One region of the Paenibacillus sp. 01T431 genome, then DNA from elsewhere that is predicted to be linked to it. Evidence: predicted binding sites of a transcription regulator. Region 1 holds the regulator's gene; each other region holds the start of a gene.
What was found. Region 1 encodes LexA, which represses DNA repair genes until DNA is damaged. Its sites were predicted from a motif close to CGAACATATGTTCG; they were not measured.
Positions count from the first base shown of each region.

Region 2: a site for LexA is predicted at 3,536-3,549, ahead of AC1DM9_RS29795 (YhjD family protein). Genes of this name have one in related genera too.
Region 3: a site for LexA is predicted at 3,760-3,773, ahead of recA (recombinase RecA). Genes of this name have one in related genera too.
Region 4: a site for LexA is predicted at 1,152-1,165, ahead of AC1DM9_RS05900 (YhjD family protein). Genes of this name have one in related genera too.

Region 1 is NZ_JBFTPT010000004.1:255,863-261,689, forward strand. Features, by position in the region: gene AC1DM9_RS08890 (hypothetical protein) at 301-930, shown strand; gene AC1DM9_RS08895 (sporulation protein YjcZ) at 1,042-1,152, opposite strand; gene AC1DM9_RS08900 (GNAT family N-acetyltransferase) at 1,305-1,799, shown strand; gene lexA (transcriptional repressor LexA) at 1,872-2,492, opposite strand; gene yneA (cell division suppressor protein YneA) at 2,651-3,025, shown strand; gene AC1DM9_RS08915 (ABC transporter ATP-binding protein) at 3,186-3,905, shown strand; gene AC1DM9_RS08920 (ABC transporter permease) at 3,895-5,250, shown strand; gene AC1DM9_RS08925 (efflux RND transporter periplasmic adaptor subunit) at 5,277-5,827, shown strand, end outside.
Region 2 is NZ_JBFTPT010000023.1:16,858-22,684, forward strand. Features, by position in the region: gene AC1DM9_RS29775 (FtsW/RodA/SpoVE family cell cycle protein) at 1-697, shown strand, start outside; gene AC1DM9_RS29780 (hypothetical protein) at 748-1,077, opposite strand; gene AC1DM9_RS29785 (AIM24 family protein) at 1,275-2,069, opposite strand; gene AC1DM9_RS29790 (TerD family protein) at 2,133-2,696, opposite strand; gene AC1DM9_RS29795 (YhjD family protein) at 3,106-3,507, opposite strand; tRNA gene AC1DM9_RS29800 (tRNA-Arg) at 3,680-3,756, opposite strand; gene AC1DM9_RS29805 (HD domain-containing phosphohydrolase) at 3,937-5,088, shown strand; gene AC1DM9_RS29810 (hypothetical protein) at 5,324-5,515, shown strand; gene AC1DM9_RS29815 (BclA C-terminal domain-containing protein) at 5,770-5,827, shown strand, end outside.
Region 3 is NZ_JBFTPT010000006.1:167,795-173,621, forward strand. Features, by position in the region: gene AC1DM9_RS12815 (TIGR00282 family metallophosphoesterase) at 1-41, opposite strand, end outside; gene rny (ribonuclease Y) at 131-1,675, opposite strand; gene AC1DM9_RS12825 (regulatory protein RecX) at 1,857-2,561, opposite strand; gene recA (recombinase RecA) at 2,641-3,690, opposite strand; gene AC1DM9_RS12835 (competence/damage-inducible protein A) at 3,949-5,199, opposite strand; gene pgsA (CDP-diacylglycerol--glycerol-3-phosphate 3-phosphatidyltransferase) at 5,302-5,827, opposite strand, start outside.
Region 4 is NZ_JBFTPT010000003.1:188,024-193,850, forward strand. Features, by position in the region: gene AC1DM9_RS05890 (GNAT family N-acetyltransferase) at 9-584, shown strand; gene AC1DM9_RS05895 (hypothetical protein) at 701-943, shown strand; gene AC1DM9_RS05900 (YhjD family protein) at 1,183-1,584, shown strand; gene AC1DM9_RS05905 (cupredoxin domain-containing protein) at 1,720-2,109, shown strand; gene AC1DM9_RS05910 (hypothetical protein) at 2,179-2,445, opposite strand; gene AC1DM9_RS05915 (Dabb family protein) at 2,556-2,843, shown strand; gene AC1DM9_RS05920 (DUF86 domain-containing protein) at 2,996-3,415, shown strand; gene AC1DM9_RS05925 (helix-turn-helix transcriptional regulator) at 3,566-4,222, shown strand; gene AC1DM9_RS05930 (DUF948 domain-containing protein) at 4,439-4,915, shown strand; gene AC1DM9_RS05935 (YtxH domain-containing protein) at 4,967-5,383, shown strand; gene AC1DM9_RS05940 (sugar phosphate nucleotidyltransferase) at 5,518-5,827, opposite strand, start outside.

The DNA.
Region 1 (5,827 bases):
AGTATACAGGTCTAAGAGCTACGGTCTAGTGCTTATATGTCGATGATATATATGCGTCATTAGTAAAATAAACTTTTATAGGATCAGTCAAACACATGGATAATGTGTTTGTGGCTGGTCTTTTTTAGGTTGACTAGAGCCAGTACCACATAGAGTTAGTACTATTCGGGTGGTTATATTGTTGTTATATTCATAACAGTTAATCAACCCAAGCTAATAAACGAAATCGTGACATATATCTTAAACTCAAAAATGACCTAACTATAACCTGGATAATCAAAGATAAATGAGGTGAGCAGCATGACAGAAACTAGAATAGATGAAGAAACCAATGGCAGTATTTATGTGTTGCTTACGGACACGGGCACATGGTTTACTCGAATGATCAAATTATTTACTGGTGCACCCTATAATCACGCTTCACTTGCACTGGATATAAATCTGAAGAATATATACAGCTTTGGGCGTAAACGTGCAAACAACCCGCTAATCGCTGGATTTGTCAAAGAAAACGTCTATACTGGAACGTTTCGATATTTCCCTAATACGCGCTGTGTTCTTCTAAAGATTGCTTTATCAGAAAAACAACATGCCGCATTGCTTCAATACATTCGTGAGTTTGAAAAAAATAAAGAAAATTACCGATACAATTTAATCGGATTGTTAGGTGTACTGCTTGAGCTTAATATCGAGCCAACAGATTCATATTTCTGCTCCCAGTTTGTTGCTGAAGCCATGCGGAGCAGTGGTATAAACTTGTGGGAACGACCATCCGCGCAAGTTACACCTCATGATTTTCTAAAACATGAGCAAATGCAAATCGTATATGAAGGATTACTTTATGATTATCCGAAACTTGACCGCAAGAAGCTAATACGAATTTCTAGTTTAAGAACAACAGCAGTACTGCTAAGAAAACGTGTAATTTAAAATCTTTCCATTTAAATAACAAAGTAATGGTTGTAAGGAGTATGAAAAGCAAAAAGAAGATCCATCAAATGGATCTTCTTTTGTTAATATGAAGAATGGCTCAAATACGAATTAATATCCGAAGCCAAAGCCGCCGCAACTGCAAGCAATGATCACCAGTAGAATGAATAATACTAAGATGATTCCTAAGCTTGAGAAAGCTCCACCCACGTAACCGGACATTTTTCAATGCACCTCCTTACGAGTTGAATACACAGTATGTTATGCTTTGGAAATACATAGTGATTGGGTGTTTGTCATTAGCTAATTAAATCATACAGACCTGGAATTATTAAGTTAAAGAAGCAGGTTTGTATAACCAGCTTGCTTAGGGAGTGGTTATACTGAATGTTGTACTGAAATTAGCTCGTATAGAAGAAAAAATAACAATGACTCATTTGCTTCAGCTTTATATGTACGACTTTACAGAGTATACGGATGCTGCTGTAAATTCATCAGGCTTATATTCACAATTGCCCGATTGGGAAAATTATTGGCATGAATCTAATGATTATTTTCCTTACATCATGACTGTGAATAATGAGATTGCTGGCTTTGCATTAATTAAAAAAGTAAGTGAATTTGACAGATACTATAATTTACTTGCACATTTTTTTATTATGCGAAAATATAGAAGATCCGGTTTTGGTAAACAAGCAGCAAAGCTAGTTATACAAAAGCATAGCGGAGAGTGGGAGCTGTATCAGCTTGAACGTAATGTTCCCGCACAACAATTTTGGATCCCTGTCATTGGAGAGCTCACAAATCAGAATTTTGTCGAAAGGCATGAGAATGGTAGACGTTACCAAACCTTTAAGCAAGAAAGTTAATGTAATAATCAAAGAAAAGGCTGAATCAACGATGTTGATTCAGCCTTTTCTTTATGTACATATAAGTTGGTATTAATGAATATCACGGAAAAGTCCAATGACTTTACCTAGTATCGTTACATTTTGAAGTAAAATAGGCTGCATAGTGGAGTTTTCCGGTTGTAAGCGAATATGATTTTTCTCTTTGTAAAATGTTTTGACTGTTGCTTCGTCGTCCTCAGTCATTGCAACTACGATCTCACCATTGTTTGCCGTTTGCTGCTGACGAACGATAACATAATCCCCGTCATGAATACCTGCTTCAATCATACTCTCGCCCATGACATTCAATATAAAAACACTGCTGTCACCAACAAAATGGGAAGGAAGCGGGAAATATTCTTCAATATTTTCTGTAGCAGTAATCGGCACACCAGCGGTAACTTTACCAACAATAGGTACTCTAGCTACGGAAAGCGGGATAATGCCATCAGAGCCTTCTTGATCCAAAATTTCAATAGCACGCGGTTTAGTAGGGTCTCGGCGTATTAAACCTTTTTTCTCTAGACGGTCCAAATGACCGTGAACGGTTGAACTGGACAACAATCCAACAGCTTCGCCGATTTCTCGAACGGAGGGTGGATAGCCTTTCTCCCGAACTTCATTCTTAATAAATTCAAGAATTGAATGTTGTCGGTTAGAAATCTTCGACACTGCAATCACTCCATTAGTAGGTTTGCAAAAAATTATAACATAGAACTCGAGTTCGTACAAACATAAGTTCTTAAGTACAGAGGTTCGTATTTTTTCGTTGACACCAAACGTTTGTTCGTGTAATCTAAAAACAGAACAAACGTTTGGGGTGTTGATAAATGATAACCAGTCCAAGTTTTTATAGAACCATTCATAAACAAGATACGAACAAAGCAACAAAGGTCAACCGCTTGATTAGGCATTTCATAAAGCGTCATACTGTTAAGCTCGTCGTTTGCACTGCTGTGTTTTTCTTATTGTTTACGAGCTTCCTACTTATGGGGACATACGCTTCGAGTAATACTCCCGAAGCCGCTTCCGCGGAAGAACAAATTATTAGGGTGCAATCAGGCGATACACTCTGGAATATTGCAAAACAAGTTTCAGATGGCAGCCATGATATCAGATATATCGTATATTTGATTAAAGATCGGAATGATCTGCAATCAACAGTTATAAAGCCAGGACAGAAGTTAATTATTCCTAGCATTTAGCTTGATTTTCCATTACAATTCAATAGTTCATACAAAAAATTACTTTCTATTTAAAGTAGATGCAGGCCAATCTACTTCTTTAGAAAGTTTTTTTATGTTTACTGCAGGGTTAACGCTTGGTTTAGCCGTCTATTAAAGGGGACTGAAAGGAGATGCTATTTTGTTACGAGTTGAAGAGTTATCCCACTCATTTATGAATGGGCATGAAACGACCGCTGTACTGCAGAAAATAAGCTTTCACGTACATAAGGGAGAAATGATTGCATTGTTAGGGAGCTCCGGTTCCGGTAAATCTACTTTACTGAACTTAATGGCTGGCTTAATGAAGCCTACAGAAGGCCAAATCTTTATTGCGGACCATAATATTGTAACGATGAATGAAAACCGCTTGGCAGAGTTTAGACGGAAGCATATCGGATTTATTTTTCAAGCGTATGAGTTGATAGCCAACTTGACGGTTAGGGAAAATGTGGAGCTTCCGCTTGTATTTCAATCAATGCATCCTTCAATACGGAAGAAAAAAGCTCTTTCGTTATTAGAGCAGGTAGGAATTCCTGATAAAGCGGAATTATTCCCATCGCAGCTCTCGGGAGGACAACAACAGCGTGTCAGTATTGCAAGATCATTGATAACAGAGCCATCGGTTATTTTTGCGGACGAGCCTACCGGTAATTTGGATACCAAAACAGAGGAAGAAATTATTATGATTTTGAAGCAGTTGAATAAAACGATGGATACTACCTTTATTATCGTAACCCATGAACGTGAGGTAGCAGCACAAACAGAAAAAATTATCACGCTGCGAGATGGTTATCTCGTAACGGATCAGGAAGCCGCACGAGAAAGTATGCTTGCGGGGGGAATTCAAATTGAGAATTAGTGATATTACAAGATTATCATGGGATCAGGTAAGGCGTAGAAAGGTTGTAACGGCATTATGCGCTGCGGGTATTTCTATTGGATGTGCAGCAATTATAATCGCACTCAGTATCGGAGAATCTGCTCAAGTTTACATTGAGAAACAAATGAATAGTTACTTGAAGATGGATGAAATAACGGTAACAGCCAGTACAGGAGCATACGCCGGCGGCGGAGCATCCACAGCTGATGAAGATTCTTTGCAGAAAGGCAAGTTAACCAAGCAAAAGCTTGACATCATGAGACAAATCGAACATGTCAAAGCGGCATCACCTTATCAACAGCTCAACTATATGGAGACGATGACGTTGGATGGGCTTACTTCACAAATTCAAACCGAAATTATAGGTACAGATATTGAGATGCTTTCCGCTTTTGGAAATGACATCAATCAAGGAGAAGCAACGAATGTATTAGGTACCATCGTTCTTAACTATGGAGCGACAATGGGATTTATTGATGAAGAGTCGAAACGAAAAATTCGAGAGCAAATCGATGCCAATCCCTATGATGAAACGGTTTATCAGCAAATTGAGAAGTTAAATCGTGTACCAGGGGCCTTATATCAGAAGCAAATACAGCTTCGTTCCTATTCACCTGATGGCCAAGGCGTGTTGAGCGGACCCCTCCGGGTAATAGGTGTGCTCAAGAAGCCAGCTGGAGTCAGTGATGAGCAGTCGATGTATGACAAAAAAGGTTATGTCTCATTAGAGACAGCGGAGCTTCTAAAGAAAGAACTGAAGCTAGGGAATGATGAGCAGGAAGCTTATAACTCTATTATTGTAAAAGTAGATAACCAAGCAAAGATTGAACAAGTAGAGAAGCAGCTGCAGAAACTAGTCGTTACGACGCGAACTAATCTTCAGCAGAAGGAACAGCTCGCTAATGAATTTAAAATCATTAAAGCTGCGGCACTTGGTATTGGTGTGTTTATTCTGATCATAGCTTCGATATCAATCGTAGTAGCGATGACGATGTCTACCTACCAGAGACGTAGACAAATTGGGATAATGAAGGTGCTTGGTGCGAATTTGGCTCAAATCCGCAACATGTTCATCATCGAGGCAGCGCTGCTTGGATTGCTTGGTGGATTGTTAGGTGTACTTTTCTCCTATTGGATTGTATGGGGTATAAATGCCCTCATATATAACTTATCCGGCGAGACGGACTCAGTCATTATTTTCATTCCATTTATAACGATTCCAATAGGCATGGCTTTTGCGCTTGCTACAGGTATACTATCGGGAATTTATCCAGCAATAAGCGCTTCACGTACGGATGCTTTAACAGCGATTAGGCGCGATTAATTTATGGTTGAAGAAGGAGCTTACATATGAAAAGAAAAATAAAGTGGGGAATAATCGGTATTATTATTATTGGGATAAGTTTTGGACTATACAAGATAGGCAATCCTCCAAGGCAAACAGAATTCGTTTCTGATTCTCAGGCAATTACATTCCAAGTGACGAACGAAACGATAGCCAATACGGTTGAAGTAAAGGGAAAATCATTGTATGAGCAGGAAACACTCATTTATGCACCTTATGGCTCCGAGGTTAAACAGTGGGCGGTAGAAGACGGGCAGCAGGTGAAAAAGGGTGATATATTGTTTAACCTGGATCAGACGGCCGTGCAAAACGATATTTTGCAAATGGAGGCAGTACTGCGAAAGGGCAAGCTTGAGGCTGAGTTAAACGATTACCTCAATCAATTGAATGACGAATCAGCGGCGATGGAGTCGACGGAAGAAGCACGAAAAAAAGTGCTCGTTGAAAGAGAAATCGCACGTTTATCGAAGGATGTTAATGAAGTAACAGCTAGCATTCAAGCCAAGGAGCTGCAGCAAAAGAAAAAAATGCTTAATGAATCCAGCTTTCGTTCACC
Region 2 (5,827 bases), on a different contig from region 1:
GGTGCTTTTATATGCGATCGTGCCCACCATACTGTATAGCAAGGCAAACTCTTATCTTAATTTTATTTTATATTTATTTGGACTGACCGTATTAATGCTGTTTGTTGCGAAAACGTATAGGCTGTTTTTAACCATTGCGAGTTCAATCATAGCTGCAGGAGCGGTGTTTGTAACAATTGATCCATATCGCTATAAATATGGATGGGAACGGTATACCGCTTTTCTAAATCCCAATTCTTCCACTGATGATGTAAACTATTTATTGCAGCGTTCCTTGGAATCTATTCGTTTGGGAGGGATGTGGGGGCAAGGATTTGGCGTTGAGAACCCCAATATTCGTTATATTTATAGCGAAATGGTCTTTACTTATTTGATCTACAGCCTCGGTTTGGTTTTTGGTATAGCTATAGTGCTGCTAGCCGTATTACTGATTGTTAAAGTGATCGGCATGGCGAAAACGCTCCAGGATGTATATGCTAAAGGTCTGGTCCTTGGCTTATTTTCAATTATTGGTCTGCATTTCGTATGGAATATTCTGATGTCATTTGGGCTGCTGCCTATGAATAGCATGACGATGCCTTTAGTATCGTATAGCGGTACAAATGGCATTATCGAATTAATGGTCATGGGATTGCTGCTAAGCATCAATCGGAGAAAAAATATGATCAGCTTACTAAATCGCGAGCCATCAAGATAAAAAAAGGGCTATCCTATTGTAGAATATCTACAGTAGGATAGCCCTCTTGATTAGAAGCTGCCTGGAGCGGGTGGACGGGTAGGGTAATTTTGCTGATTGTTTTTGGAAACGCCAATGAACAGGAATAGGGCTGTAGTAAGATGCATGATCATGCCGAGAATAGGTATCCATGCTAATACAGAGGTAATGATCCCCAAAATACTGCCTACGACTGGCTTATTATGTTGCGAGCAAAGAACAAGCGTTACGATATGAAGAATGAGCGTTGCAAATAATAGCGTGTATCCAGATAACATGACTAGGGTGCCACCCAGCAAGGGGATTCCTAAGATGCCTTCAATAATAGCAGTGACTAGTAAAAGCGTACCTGCAGCTTTCATTTTATTTTCCTCCTATTTCTATATTTAAATTATTCTATGGGGCAGTTTTTGTTTTCTGTTTATCTTTGTACGCAGCAAAAGCGATCCGGGTTACATGCTTTCAAGCAAAAAGGCAGCTATCCATAGGAGAGCAGCTGGTTTTCAAAGAAAACAGCCCTGCCGAACGATACGGCAAGGCTTATATCATTATACGATGCTTATTTCAGAAACTTGCCGATAATTCCACCAAGCCCACTGTTGCTGTCATGTCCTCCTTGGCTGCCGCCAAAGGTGTTGTTGAATGCGCTGCTCTGCGTTTGCGGTTGGTAACGGTTGTCATCCATACCGAATTTCACGCCGCTCTCACGTTCAAATGGCTGTATAATAACAACCTGATTAGGGTCACTGAATTCGTACATATAAGATTCCCCGGAGGTTTGGCCAATAAGCGTTTTCCAGTTGACATCGATCTTCACACTTGGGGAAGGACCTGTCCAAGCAACGATGGCATCAGGATCTACACGGCAAGGGCCTTGCAAAACCAGTGGATTGCCTTTGGTTTTTACGGCAACCTGTGCGCCCTGTCCGTTGTAAGTAAGTTTGGATGTAAACAAGCCGCGCTGGGATAGGACACCCGTTCCAATGATGGTAACGCCATAATGACAAGTATCCGTAAATGCGAGCAGATCCTCACTCTCAACACTTACGCTTTGCCATGGTCCGCCTTGCTCTAAATTAATGATTGTAACATGAGAGTTCTCATCCGCGAGATATACGATGCCTTGTCCTTCGACTTCCATAATCTCTAAGTTTTCTCCCGTTACTTTACGCATACCATGGTTGATCACTTGTCCGATAACATTTCCGGAATTCGTTCCTAACAACCGCTTAGAATATTTGAATTTCTTGTTATAGGCTTGATCAGCAACCATCGATCCTTTTTTGGCAAAAAACTGGCCTTGTCCTTCTGCTTTCAAAAATAATTCCCGTTCGACCTGGAATTGAAACGGCATGCGGGGTAACCTCCATATAATATATAAAATGAAATTATAGCTGCTTCATTAACAAGTAAGCTGTTACATTGCCCCGTAATGCGCACATATGCCCGCTAGATCAAGCGACAAGCCTGTTCCAACAGCATTAAATTTCCATTCATTGCCGTGGCGATATACTTCTCCAGCTAGGATGGAGATTGAGGTGGAGTAGTCCTCGGAAAGATCAAATCGGCAGATCTCGGCTCCGTTTGCTTGGTTCACGACACGAATATATGCATTGGAAACTTGTCCAAAGTTTTGGTTTTTGCGAATAGCTTCATCAATTGTAACGGTAAATACGATTTTTTGGATATCCAAAGCTACTCTGGATAATTGAATTTCAACCGTCTCATCGTCACCGCTGCCTTGTCCGTCACGGTTATCACCCTTATAGCGTGTTGATCCATCGGGGCTCACGAGATTGTTGTAGAAAACGATATGACTAGTGGAAGAAACCGTGTTTGTCTGATTCAGCATAAACACCTCTGCATCTAGGTCATAGCTCTGGCCTTGCAGGTTATTTGTGTCCCATCCAAGTCCGATTTTCAATAAATCAAGCCCTGCATTATTTTTGGTCAAATCCAGCTTCTGTCCTTTGGTAAGGATAAGCCCACCATTAGGACTGGCCTGAGGAGCGGGAGCTGCGCCAAAAGCGTTATTTATTGATCCGCCCTGAATACCCCCTTGTTGGATACCGCCTTGCTGAATACCGCCCTGTTGAATGCCGCCTTGGCCTCCAAGAATGTTGGATGGTCTTCCTGGCGGATTTAAATTAATTCCCATATGAACTGCCTCCTCAATGCATAATAAAAAGCTGTTTTTTCGACAATAATTTTGGTTAAAACTGTATGTTTTGTAGAACGATATGAAACTATTTGTAGTATAGCAGATTGGAATGGAAGATTATAGCGTTGTATGACGAAATTACGAGTAGAGAAAAGAGCCTCACTTCAATAGTGAGACTTCTTAAGAAGCTTTAAGAGGATCGTCTGTTTTTTTGATCATCGAGGGATGCTTATTTAGTGAAAATCTCAGCACTATAGGTTGAAATACACTTATTTATCTCATTACGTATGTAGGCATGCGAATAAGCAATCTGGTCTTCAAAACCGCGGCAATTATAGCGATAGCTGATCTGTTCAGCAGTGTTTTTATACATGCACAGAGTAATGCTTTTCTGAAGGAGCTGCTGTGTATTTGTTGTTAGATCTGTTTTCATTTTTGCAATCATAATGTCTGCTGCCCTAGTAAAAATAGAACGTAAAGTTCGCGCTTTTCTCTCAAGCTCGCGTCTATTTCGTTCAACAATAACGAGAGCTAGTGGAAGGATAATAGCTTTGTGAAGAAGCTGTATCTCATCGTGAGCAGGTGGATGGTACAGGTATGAATTGTTTACTTTGGACAACGGCATGGCCATTTGTAAATCACCTCATGCACATTATATGCGAACAAACGTTCCGTAGTCAATGTATCCTGATCAGGTGTCTTATAAAAATTATTCGACACTTGCCTGTTGGTGCGGTTTGGATGAAAACAAAAAAAGCTTATTGCCGGCATTAGCAATAAGCTTTATATATTCGTGAAAGAAATGGCGCGCCCGAGAGGGCTCGAACCTCCCACCTAACGTTTAGGAAACGTTTGCTCTATCCGGATGAGCTACGGACGCGCAGCAACATTGATTATAGCATGGGTGCTTTAGGTGAAGCAAGATTAACCATTTTAGTGTAAGACTATTGTATTTTTTTGTCGAATAACTGCGCTTTTATATGGAATCAAGAGGATAAAAAGCTTGTAAAGGCGAATAGAGGTAAGGATAACGAGTTTGATCGGCTGGAGGATTGTTCGAATGCTTGAATTCCAAAATGAACCGCAATCGTTTCGATTGGATTTGTCGCCTGAACAAATGCTTAAGGTGATTTTTGAATATACAGCTAAAATAGCGAATGAAAAGAAGCTGGATGCTGTCCTTATCTTAATGGCCAATATGGGCAGAGAGATGGTCGTTGCAGATCGGTGCACCGTCTGGTTGATTGATGCTGCTCGCAGTGAGCTTTTTACAGCGGTAGCTCACGGGGCTTGCGAGATACGGATTCCTTACGGCAGCGGGCTGGTAGGAAGTGCTATAAGCACGGGACAATCTATATTTATAGATGACGCCTATGAAGATCCAAGGCATAATCCGGATAACGACTTAAAGACCGGTTATCGGACGAAATCGATTATGACGATCCCTTTTCACAATAATCAAGGAGAAGTAATTGGTGCCTATCAAGCCATAAACAAATTAACAGAGAAGCAGATATTCTCGGTGAAAGATATGGAATACTTATCGCTTGCTGCCTCTTACTCAGGCAAGTCGCTTGAGTCCATCATGCTGTATGAGGAAATAATTGAGACGCAAAAAGAGATTATTTTGGCAATGGGAAAAATCGGTGAAGGCCGCTCGCAAGAAACGGGCAATCATGTAAAACGGGTTGCACAATATTCATATGTTTTGGCAAAAGGACTAGGCATGAGTGATCCTGAAGCAGACATGCTGCGCAGCGCATCTCCAATGCATGATATCGGCAAAGTAGCTATTCCGGATGCTGTGTTGAAAAAACCAGGGAAGCTAACGGCAGAAGAGTATGAGCAGATTAAGGAGCATGCCATTATCGGTTACCGATTATTGCACAATTCCAAGAGACCGCTGCTGCAGGCTGCGGCGATCGTGGCTTGGCAGCATCATGAAAAGTGGGACGGTACCGGATATCCGCAAGGCCTTAAGGGTGAGGCTATTCATATATATGGGCGAATTACTGCGCTGGCAGATGTATTTGATGCTTTAAGCAGCGCAAGAATGTACAAAGAGGCTTGGGGGATGGATCGCATTTTGGGACTGATCAAAGAAGAACGGGGGAGGCATTTTGACCCTCAGGTGGTAGATGCTTTTTTTGAACAGCTGCCGCTTCTTTTGGAAATAAGAGATCGTGATGCTGATTGGCTGGAGAAGGAGTAGAAGCTGCTTGCAGACCTTGTTGGGGTGAACCCAATGAGGTCTTTTTTGTTTTTAAATTCAGTGTCGTCCAAGCTTTGATTTAATAAATATAGGGCGCTTGCTTGTACTTTGCTTGAAAGGCTAGGTATTTACCGTGTTCGAAAACCATTTTGGACATAGACTGATTTAGTTATTATAAACACTTTATAAGCTAGAGCGGATTACAAGCTAAATAGCGGAGGGTGATAAAACGTCTATGAACAAAAGGCTTCAAGGGCAGAAAATAAATGAAGCGATTTACAAATTGGAATCAGCGAAAAATTTAATTAAAACGAAACACTTAAAACACGCTGAGCAGCAAATACATGAAGCAGTCGCTTCGATGGGCAGTATTGTTCATAAAAAACGGAAGAAAAATGCAAAATCTGATCTTATTGGAGGTGTATAGAGTTGGCGCATAAACGGTCGAAATGCTTAAGAAAACTAAACTTAGCGATTGTTGAGCTGCGGAAGGCCAGAAGGCTTACACGTAGAGATAAAATTAGAAGAGCTAAAGTTGATGTGAAGGACTCTATCATAATCCTCAATAGTGCTTTGAAATGCCTGGGCGGCCATTCTTCAAAACCGAGTAAAAGAGTAAAAAGGTGCGTAAGGGGGCCAAGTGGGTATAGAGGGCCGAAGGGAGATAGAGGACCTCGAGGTTTGAGGGGGCACAGAGGTTTTCGTGGAACGGATGGAGATACAGGTGCAAAAGGAGCAA
Region 3 (5,827 bases), on a different contig from region 1:
CCTACATTGCCTACGATATCGCCGATAAATAATACGTTCATTCATTACACTTCCTTTTTTGTACGCCTGCAAACAGAAAAGTGGCTAACTAGCAGCCACTTTTCTGAAAAGCTTATATTTTTTTGTTTACTTACTTTGCATATTCAACCGCGCGTGTCTCACGAATAACCGTAACTTTAATATGTCCCGGATAATCAAGTTCGCTCTCGATTTTTTTCGTAATATCACGAGCGAGTCGGAATGCTTCTGTATCATCGATTTTCTCTGGCTGCACCATGACGCGCACTTCGCGGCCAGCTTGGATCGCGTATGATTTTTCAACGCCTTCAAACGATTCGGAAATGTCTTCAAGCTTCTCCAGACGTTTGATATACGTTTCAAGCGTTTCACGACGAGCTCCAGGGCGTGCAGCGGACAATGCATCTGCTGCTCCTACGAGCATCGCGATAACGGAAGTGGCTTCCGTATCACCGTGATGGGAGGCAATACTGTTAATAACGACAGGATGCTCCTTGTATTTCTTAGCGAGCTCAACGCCGATCTCAACGTGTGACCCTTCAACTTCGTGGTCAAGTGCTTTACCGATATCATGCAGCAAGCCTGCACGCCTTGCGAGCGTAACATCTTGACCAAGCTCTGCTGCCATCAATCCAGTCAAGTAAGCGACCTCCATTGAGTGCTTCAGCACGTTTTGACCATAACTTGTCCGATATTTCAATCGACCTAAAATCTTGATTAAATCCGGATGCAAGCTATGAACGCCAACCTCGAAAGTAGCTTGCTCACCGTATTCACGGATACGCTCATCCACTTCTTTACGAGATTTTTCAACCATTTCTTCAATGCGGGCAGGATGGATACGACCGTCAGCCACAAGCTTTTCCAAAGAAGTGCGGGCAATTTCGCGTCTTATCGGGTCGAAACCAGATAAAATGACCGCTTCCGGTGTATCGTCGATAATAAGATCGATACCAGTCAATGTTTCCAAAGCACGGATATTACGGCCTTCACGCCCAATAATACGGCCTTTCATTTCTTCATTAGGCAAGGTTACGACGGAAACCGTCGTCTCAGCCACATGATCTGCCGCACAGCGCTGAATAGCTAGTGATATAATATCACGGGCTTTCTTATCGGCCTCTTCTTTCGCTTGCTGCTCGATCTCTTTAATCATCTGTGCTGTCTCATGTCGTACTTCCTGTTCAACATTGGATAAAATGATCGATTTCGCATCTTCCGTTGTCAGACTCGATATACGTTCCAATTCACTTAACTGTTGCTTGTAAATGGAGTCGATCTGCTCTTGCGTTTCTTCGATCCGTTTTTCTTTGTTGGCTACAGTTTCTTCTTTGCGTTCTAGCGCTTCTAACTTTTTATCCAGCGACTCCTCTTTTTGGAGCAAACGTCTTTCCTGACGTTGAGCCTCGTTGCGACGTTCACGAATGTCTCTCTCGGCTTCGGAACGAAGTTTGTGGACTTCATCTTTTGCCTCTAGCACAGTTTCTTTCTTCTGAGCTTCCGCTTCTTTTTTCGCATTTTCTACGATTACAATAGCAGCTTGCTCAGCACTTGAAATTTTGGCCTCGGCAATCGACTTTCGAATAAAATAACCAATCCCAAAGAATATTGCGCCAACAAAGAGACAGATCAAGATCCAAATGATCTCATTAGGCATCTTGTTCACCTCCTTGTTGCATACACCAAGGCACTGCTTGGGATGATATTAGGTTTTCAACCGGCTTCAAACCGTTTAAACATTTACTAATTTGACGAAAATAATCGTATTGAATCAACTTTTGGAAGGAAAATTGATTCAATAATGAAGGAATACAACCTCATTTTATCTTTTCGTAAAATCAATTGTCAAGCAAAAGCCCATCATCTTCCTCGAATGAGTCTTCTTCCCCATCCAGATCGATCGACTTTATCACATCTTTCACGATATCTCCCGGAAAGCCGCTGCGCATTAAATACCCCATAAGCTTACGTTTTTTCTCAAATGGTTCGCCTTTTAAAGATCGCCATTTCTTCTCCGCAGCCTTTCTAGCAGATGCTAATTCCACTTTCTGGTCCAGTGAACCGATTGCTTCTGCTGCGGCTTCTTTCGACACGCCTCGCTGTTGCAGCTCTTGCTGAATGAACCGTCGACCTTTTAAGCGATTCTTAAGTCGGCTGGTCGCAAATTGGCGTGCATATTGTTCATCATCCACAATATGCTCTCTTTCTAAACGGTCAAGGGCATACTGAATATTGTCAGCTTCAAAAAACTTGCGATTCAAATATTGCTCAATCTGCTTTCTCGTTCGCGGTCTAGCTCCCAAATATGCGATAGCCATTATATATCCCCGATAGCGCTCATCTTCCATTCGTATTTCATCGGCCTGAGCTTCGGTTACAAGTTGTCCCTTGGTCAATCGATAACGAATCAATATATCTTCATGCACGGACAGAATAGCTTTCTCTGACTCGGCAAAGAGATGGTATAACTTCCGTTCTTTTTTGTCTTGCTTAACGGATAATATCATCCATTCTTCTTCGGTTCTTGAATGGCTTTGGGTCATACGGTACATCCTCTCTAAACACAGCTTCGCCGTCCCTAACAGGACGGCGAAGCATCAACACGTATAATTGCCGGACAACTTATTCTAGATCTTCGAACTCTTCATCGTCTTCATCAGGTTTGAAATTAGCCTGAGTTGCTGCTGCAGACAAGTTGCTCGCATCGCGAATTTGCTTTTCAATAACTTCGGCAACATCCTTATGATCTTTCAAATATTGCTTCGCATTCTCACGACCTTGGCCCAGACGCTCGCCATTGTAAGAGAACCATGCTCCGCTCTTCTGAACGATATCCATCTCAACACCGATATCAACAAGCGTACCTTCTCTGGAAATACCTTCGCCGTACATGATGTCTACCTCAGCTTGCTTAAACGGTGGAGCAACCTTGTTCTTAACAACCTTAATACGAGTACGGTTACCTATCATGTCATTGCCTTGCTTCAACGTCTCAATACGACGTACGTCAAGACGTACGCTCGAGTAGAATTTCAATGCGCGTCCGCCTGGTGTTGTCTCGGGGTTACCGAACATAACGCCGACTTTCTCACGCAATTGGTTAATAAAGATCGCAATTGTTTTCGATTTGCTAATTGCTCCCGATAGCTTTCTCAAAGCCTGAGACATCAGACGAGCTTGAAGACCTACGTGAGAATCCCCCATGTCGCCTTCGATTTCAGCTTTCGGTACGAGTGCCGCAACGGAGTCAATAACGATAATATCTACCGCGCCGCTTCTTACAAGAGCTTCGGCAATTTCCAAAGCTTGTTCGCCTGTATCAGGCTGCGAAAGCAATAGCTCATCAATATTTACACCAAGCTTGCTTGCATAAAGCGGGTCAAGCGCATGCTCGGCATCGATAAAGGCAGCTTGTCCGCCAATTTTTTGAACCTCAGCAATCGCGTGAAGCGCGACTGTCGTTTTACCAGAAGATTCTGGTCCATATATTTCGATAACACGTCCACGCGGTAATCCGCCTATTCCCAAAGCAATATCTAGAGCAAGCGAACCGCTAGGCACGGTCTCAACTTGCATGTGTGTGGATTCTCCCAATTTCATGATGGAGCCTTTACCAAATTGTTTCTCAATTTGACGCAAAGCCATTTCTAGTGCAGCGCGACGATCCGACAAGAAACTCACATCCTTCTTTATTTATAATTTTATGATACCTTTTTTCCGGCAGGTTGACAAGCATTTTTTCGAACATACATTCGCCTTTTCGCTTCGCCCCCTTAAATGGACATAAAAAAACCGCAGCAAAGGTAATCTTCGCTACGGTTCTTCCGATAACTAAGCTTTATTATAACGGTCAAACCGTCAATTGACAAACATTATTTATGGCAATCATCCATTTGCCAAACAAGCATCTGCCATTCCTAATCAGCAAAATTACCGTGCTTGCAGCGCAAGCCACAAACGGTACAAAGCAGACTTTACTGCTCGCATTCTGATCATGCCTCTGCCGCCGCTCAAATTCAGCGTATGAACAGCGGTCGGTTTGCCGCGCTCGGCAATTCCTACATAGACAAGTCCCACTGGCTTGCCTTCTGATTGTGCTGGACCAGCAACTCCTGTCAAAGAAACGCCAAAATCAGCATCGGAGAGTTCTCGAACCCGCTCTGCCATTAAAGCGGCAGTCGAATCGCTAATCGCTCCAGGAGCCCCTTCGCCTTCAAGTTGAGTCATCGGAATGCTGAGCAAATGATGCTTCATTATATTGGTGTAGGTGACAACCCCTCCTACGTACTCTCCACTGCTTCCAGGAACGTTTGTAATTAGCTCGGCAAGCAAACCCCCACTAATGCTTTCCGCGCTCGCCAGCTTGCGTCTTGAGGCTCTCAGCAGGTGTATAACCTCCTCCTCCAGAGGGATATCCTGCTCTGCATACAAATACTCGCCTACCCGATCCTTAATCTGCTGCACACTTTTATCGATTTTCAGATCAGCCTCAATGGAAGAGCTCGCTTTGGTCGATACGCGTATCGAAACCTCGCCTTCCTTTGCATAAGGTGCGATCGTTGGATCAAGCTGCCCATCAATTAGATCCAGAAGCTTAGCTTCGAGGTTGGATTCACCTATCCCCGCAAACTTTAAAATGCGAGAATAAAGCGGATTGGCCTCTCCCAACATCGAACGCAGCCACCGTTCACCGGCGCCTTCCATCATCGGCTTCATTTCACGCGGCGGTCCCGGCAGCAGCAAATAAAGTGTTCCATCAACAGACAAACCGTTGCCAACTGCTAAGCCTGTTGTATTTTCCAACGGAACCCCGCCATCGATCATCAAAGCCTGACGACGATTGCTCTCCACCATATGAATGCCGCGCGAGCTGAACATCTGCTCAATTGCTGACATAGACGGCTCATGAATACTCAGCTCACGGTTCAAATAATCAGCTAATACATCTTTTGTAAGATCATCTTGTGTTGGTCCGAGTCCGCCAGTAAAAACAAGCAAATCCGCTCGGCTTCTGCCGATCTCAATGGCTTGCCTCAGGCGAGCAGAATTATCCCCAACTACAGTCTGAAAATAGACGTCTACACCCAACTCTGCAAGCTTCTGCGATAAGTATTGGGCATTAGTATTAACAATTTGCCCGAGCAGCAGCTCTGTCCCGACTGCAATAATTTCTGCTTTCATGATTCAAGTTCTCCTTCATATTCAAATGTATGAGTAAATACAGGCAAATACAGGCATATAAGCAAAAGCATCTCCCCTTTTTGACGGAAAGATGCTTTACCATTATTCTACCGGAATCAGATGTTTGTTTTTCAAGAAATAATCAATGCCTGAGTAAACCGTAATAGCAGCTGCTACCCAGCTTGCGATAACATCGAATGGAAAATCAATAAAATTGAATGGGAAATTATTAATAAGGAGAGCGATAATCATCGTAATTTGAATCGCCGTCTTCCATTTCCCCCAAGTGCTGGCAGCCATAACAGAACCCTCTAAAAGTGCGATTTGACGAAGTCCTGTAACAGCAAACTCTCTACTGATAATAACAATGGCAATCAGCGCATTAAGTTTATCCATTTCAACAAGTGAAATGAGAACTGCCGCCACGAGAAGCTTATCCGCCAAAGGGTCAAGCAGCTTGCCGAGGTTAGTTACAATTTTGTTTTTCCTTGCAATATAACCATCTAGACCGTCTGTGCTTGCTGCCACAATAAAAATGAGTGCCGCTGCAATTTGATTGTATGTAATGGAGAAGTCAGAAATCGTGAACGACCCCAAATCCACTTTAATAAGCAGAAAAAACATAATA
Region 4 (5,827 bases), on a different contig from region 1:
TTGAATAGATGGGTGCGTCATTCTCATTTCAGACGTTTCCGCGAATAGAGACGGATCGTTTTATTTTGCGAAAAACAGAGCAGCGGGATGTGCATGAATTGTTTGAGCTCTATTCCAATGATGATGTTGTCAAATATACACCGCTGCTGCCTTTCTCGGCAGAAGACGAGGCATGGCAGGAAATGAATTGGCATTTGGAGATTTACACTCTACAAATAGGCATCAGATGGATAATTGAAGAGAAGAGCTCGGGTAAAGTAATCGGCACCTGTGGGTTTTTACATTATTTGAAGGAGCATGCGCGTACGGATTTAGGTTATGATCTATCTCCAAGCTACTGGCGGAAAGGGATTATGAGTGAGGTAGCGGCTCCCATTATCGCTTTTGGCTTCAACAGCATGAAGCTGCATTGCATCGAGGCAAAGGTAGATCCGTCAAACACTGCATCGATCAACTTGCTCTGTAAGCTCGGTTTCAAACAGGATAGTCAGCCAAGGGAATTTGAGTTTGAGGATGGGAATTTTATTGAGCTGCTTGTATTTACGATGCTGCGCAAGGAGTTTGAATTATTGCACGCACGTTAGCGTCTTTCGCAAAGGACGTTTTCATCGTATAATAGGAGGAAGCGAGCCGCAGGAAGCTAAATGTATACTTGCTCGGCGGTGCTGCTTTATAATACTTTTTTTGGGAGGCATTACTAATGTCTATTAGCAAGGCGAGAAAAGCAAGGCAGAAGCTGGCGCAGCAAGGGCGCATGACGCCGGATGCACTGCGGGGCAGCTGGCTGGGCGTCAATCCAACGATCAAACGTACACCTACTTTGCAGGAGAAGCAGGCGAAGCTGAATAAGAAACACCGAAGGAATCACGCGAATTACAGCGATGGTTCCTTTTGTATTTATAGGGGTTGTTTGGTTTGGGAGAAGCAGGTTAGCTGCCTTTGAATTTCGTGATTTTACTATGGTAATATGAAGACGTACATAATGAAAGCATGTTGCATTACATTGGGTTTGGTAAAAATTGATTTATGCCTATGTCATGCAACGGATACGAATCAATGACTCACAAACAGTCGTGCCAAGCAGGATTAAAAGTTAACTTTTGGGTAATAGTAAATTAACTTGCATCAAATCCTCGCTCCTCGCTATAATAAGAACAAACGTTCTTATTTGGAGGGGTGGCAATGGCCGCTAAAGAGGAAGAAGCCCGCGGAAAAGTCAGAATGGCAGCTAATCCACCGATACAGACCGAGGAAGAGCTTGTGCTGGTGAAGCATTACGTTTTGCTTGGCATTGTTATGCGTATTTTGGATCATGATATACGTGTGATCGGCACTTCAGCCATTAAACTGCCGCGGTTTTATGAATCGATGATGCGCGGCATGCAGGATCGGGTGCTGCTTGACCTCGCTGGAATTAGAAGGAAATTCCGCGAAACAGGAATAAAGGTGTATGAGGAGAAGCGCGAAGCCGATGGTTTGCATGCCGAATATGTGTGCAGAGGGTACCATCATCGTTTTTTTATGCTCTGGGGCTTTGTAAAAGCGGAGTCTGAACGGGTGTTAAAACAGTATTTGTCCAGCTAATTTTGTAATTGTTCATGGTTTTGTCAAAATAACAAAAAAACTTTTCAGCTTTCCGTAGTTTAAGGTTGAGAACTTCGGACGATCTTATGTAATATAAGAGGTAGACATTATGATCGCAAAGGGGAGCACATAGCAATGCATAAGTGGATTATGTTTACTGTATTCGCAGCGGCGTCTTTGCTGGGCTTATATTTGCTCACATTCGCACTGCCAGCTAAGCCGGTTGATGAGTCTGCCTCGTTGCCAGAGGGCATGACTTTATTGAAGGTTGTAGCGTCCAACGATTTTGTATTTGATCAAAAAGAGTACAAAGTTAAAGTTGGAGACAAAGTTAGACTAAAACTTTCCAACAAAAGCGGTATCCACGGGATGCATATTGACGAGCTTCAAGTAGCTTTGGATAACGATCACCCGGAAACAGATTTGGAATTTAAAGAGCCAGGTACTTACAGAATCTATTGTTCCATTCCATGCGGTCAAGGACATACAACGATGGAATCGACTTTAGTGGTTGAAGCAGCCTAGTGCGTAATTGATTCATGTGCTGTAGAAATGAGAAAGGAGCCGAAAGGCTCCTTTTTGCCTAAAATAAAGCTATCGTGCTGAACGAGGATGATGCTCTTTATCACGACTGCGTACGATTAGAACGTCGGCGAGAAAGCCAAGCAGCGCCCATGTAGCAACAGTAAGCACATACATGAGCAAGACGTTAACCTCGTGCACGTCAACAAATAAATCAACGACCCAAGCGGGAATGCTAAACATGAAGAAAACAAGATTGTGCGGGTCGTAACCCGTGGAGTTGAACAAGCAGATAGCTAGTCCAATAACTGTTGCAACAATTGTAACCGGATAGCGCATAACGTACACCGTGCCCCTTCGTGTTAAAGATTGCCGTAATGCGACTGCATAGGTTATTATGTGACAAATAGACAAAAGTTATGCGTCAATATTAGAGGAGGAACTAAATAATGCTTACTCATATCGTATTTTTCAAATTAAAAGATGGCAGCGCAGAGAGCGTAGCGCGTACCGCACAAGTGCTTAGGGATATGGAAGGGCAAATCGAAGTATTAAAGTCGATTGAGGTTGGCGTGGACGTTGTGCATTCGGAGCGTTCTTACGATATCGCTCTTATTACGAAGTTCGAATCTTTGGAAGCGCTAGAAGTGTATCAAGTGCATCCTGTACATAAAAAAGTAATTGAACACATGATGCAAGTTCGTGAAGCTTCCGTCAGCGTTGATTTTGAAAGCTGAGAGGCAGGTTGAGCAGTTATGAGCGACATGAGGGACGTATACGAAATATTTACTTATTTGCTTGTTATCATATTTAGCAGCATTATTATGGTGGCGTGGCTGAAACGCAAAGGGAAAAAAAAGAAGCAAGGCTGAAAGCGGGCGACTGATTGATGTATTATGTGAATCGTGAACAAATAGCGGTAAGGTTGAATTCGATTACTGAAATTGCTTCGGCGCTGGACTCGCTTGCCGCTAATTGGCAGGGAACGGTGCTGGAGGGGCTGGCGCAGGAAAGAGCGCTGCATCTGGCTATTGAAACCGTAACAGATGTTGGTAGCTTCTTGATCGACGGGTTTATTTTGCGGGATGCGAGCAGCTATGAGGACATCATCGATATTACTGGCGAGGCAGGCGCGTTTCCGCTTGAAATGCAGGCGACGCTGACGGAGCTGGTGAAGCTTCGCAAGCCGTTAGTGCAGGACTATTATGTTTGGCCGAGAACTGAGCTTCATCCGCTTACGAAGACGCTAACTACTCTGCTGCCTGCCTTTAAGCAATCGATTGATGATTATTTAGAACGCGAGCTGTAGGCGTTTTTGCTATTTGCATGTAAACCATTACGATTGCAGAGCAAGCATAGATTATGACTTTATGATTGTTTTACGCTTGATTTACGAAAAACTAAAAATACGTTACAATGACGCTATCAAGCCTGCAAAGGTGGTGAAGGGTTGAAGCGGATGAAAACGGCAAGTGCATCAGATATAACGGCAGCTTCGCGCGGCGATCATTCCACGCGAGAGCGCATATTGATGCTGCTGAAAACAGGCGGCAGATTGAATGCTGGTTCCTTGTCAAGCGAGCTCGGACTGACGGAAATGGCAATCAGGCGGCATATGTATGCACTAGAGAGCGAAGGCAGCGTGAATATCGTATCGGTGCGGCAAGCCATGGGCAGACCGCTCCATGCGTATGAGCTGACAGCTGAGGCGGATGAGCTTTTCCCGAAAAATTATCATATGCTCGCACTCGACTTGCTGGGCGAGCTCGCTGATGACCCGGATACCGCAGCGCTTATTGACCGGATGTTTGATGGACGCAAGAACAAGCTGCTCGAGCGTTATGAGCCGCGAATGGCGGGCAAGAGCTTAGAGCAGAAGGTGAGTGAGCTCGCAGCGATTCAGAACGCTGGAGGATATATGGCTGAAGTGGAACCACAAAGCGATGGCAGCTATATGTTGTATGAGTATAATTGTCCGATTGCTCAGGTAGCCGGCAAATATTTGCAAGCTTGCAAATGTGAGCTCTCCTTGTTTAAATCGCTGCTTGACGTGCCTGTTGAACGAACGGAATGTTTAGCGAAGGGCGGCGGCAAGTGCAGCTACCATATCGGTTAATGAAATAAATAGAGGTTGTCTTTGCAAATCGGAGAAGATTTGCTGAGGCAGCCTTTTTTTGTTGCCAATGTGGAAAAAGCAGTGATGCTTTATCATTTTTATTTCGGTTGTGTCATGACAAGCCCATGCTGCTTATACTGTCATTACGCAAGTGGGCATTCGTCTAGGAGCATATACGTATGATCCTGCAATTGATAGAGGAGGAGGGATGCAGGCATGGTCATGATGTGGAGCACAGCGGTAGTTGCTGGAGCATTTGTCATTCTAGTTGGCGGTATACTCATTGCCTTGCGGTCGGCGCTAAGCAGAGTGAAGCAAGTGCAGGCTGAAGCGGAGGTTATGAGGCAGGACCTCAGTAAGTTATCCGCTGAGATTGGCGGGCTTGTGCAGCCGACCGAGGAAGCGATTCGCGCGGTACACCGTCAGCTGCAAGCCATGAGCAAGCTATTTGAAGCGGCAGGGCAGGTCGGCGGAGCAATTGCCCACACGACATCGACGGTTGAGCGGGTAACGTCTATATTATCGGAGTCGGCTGAGCAGCATGCGAAGCGGCACGAGACGAAGCGGCAGGTCGGTGAGGCGCTTGAATGGGCAGAGCTAGGGATGGCGGCATGGCAGCTGTGGCAAACTAGCCGAAAGGCAGCAACGACTGCCGAAGATGAGCATGGACCTGTATTCGAATCGGAATCTTAAGTCAAGGTGCTAAGGTCGAAGAGCACGCTAAACACGAAAGGAGCAAAAACAATGACAACACGTAAACAAACAAAAGGATTTTTTCTCGGCGCATTAGCTGGAGGTGTTGTAGGCTCGATTGCTGCATTGTTGCTAGCACCGAAGCCGGGCAAGGAATTGCGTCAGGATATTTCAACAGGCGCGCAGAAGGTTGGAGAAACGACGGTTAGAGTTGCAGGTCAAGTAGGCGATACGACGGGCCGTATTGCTAAACAGATCAGCGGCCAAGCGATTCAAATTGCCGATCGTACGAAACAAGCGGCAAGCAGCGTTGTAAGCACGGTAAGAGGCCGCAACAAGGGTACCGAGGAAACAGAAGCGGTTAGTGGCGATATTGCTTTTACAGAAGAGGGCAATGAGCAAGCAGCAAGCGCAATTGAAGCAGTAGAAGCCGGAGAAACAGAAGCTGCTACAGCAAAGGAACAATAGAGACTTAGCGGTAGTTGCAACATGCGTAAATTAGGCAATAGGTAAAATGGTTCACTCGTATAATACAAAAAAACAAACGGCAGGGAGCGAAGTCTCCTGCCGTTTGTTTTTTTATTCACGTGTATGGATAGGGGTTAGCCAACAATATGGTTGTGAACGTAATTGGATACGGGACGAAGCAAGCTTGCGAGCGGCTCCATATTGTAGTCGTTCATCGATGGTGAAGTTGCGGTAATGGCTTCACCTGGCCCTACTACAGAAATTTCATCATCTAATCGACCGACGAACGCGCCGTCATGAATGATAGCACCTTCACCGATAATGGCGCGATGGAGCGTAACATTTCTTCCAATTCTGGCTCCCGGCATGATGATGCTCTCATAAATTTCGCTGTTTACGCCTATCGTAACGCCTGAGCAAATGATGGAGCGTGTTACTTCTGCT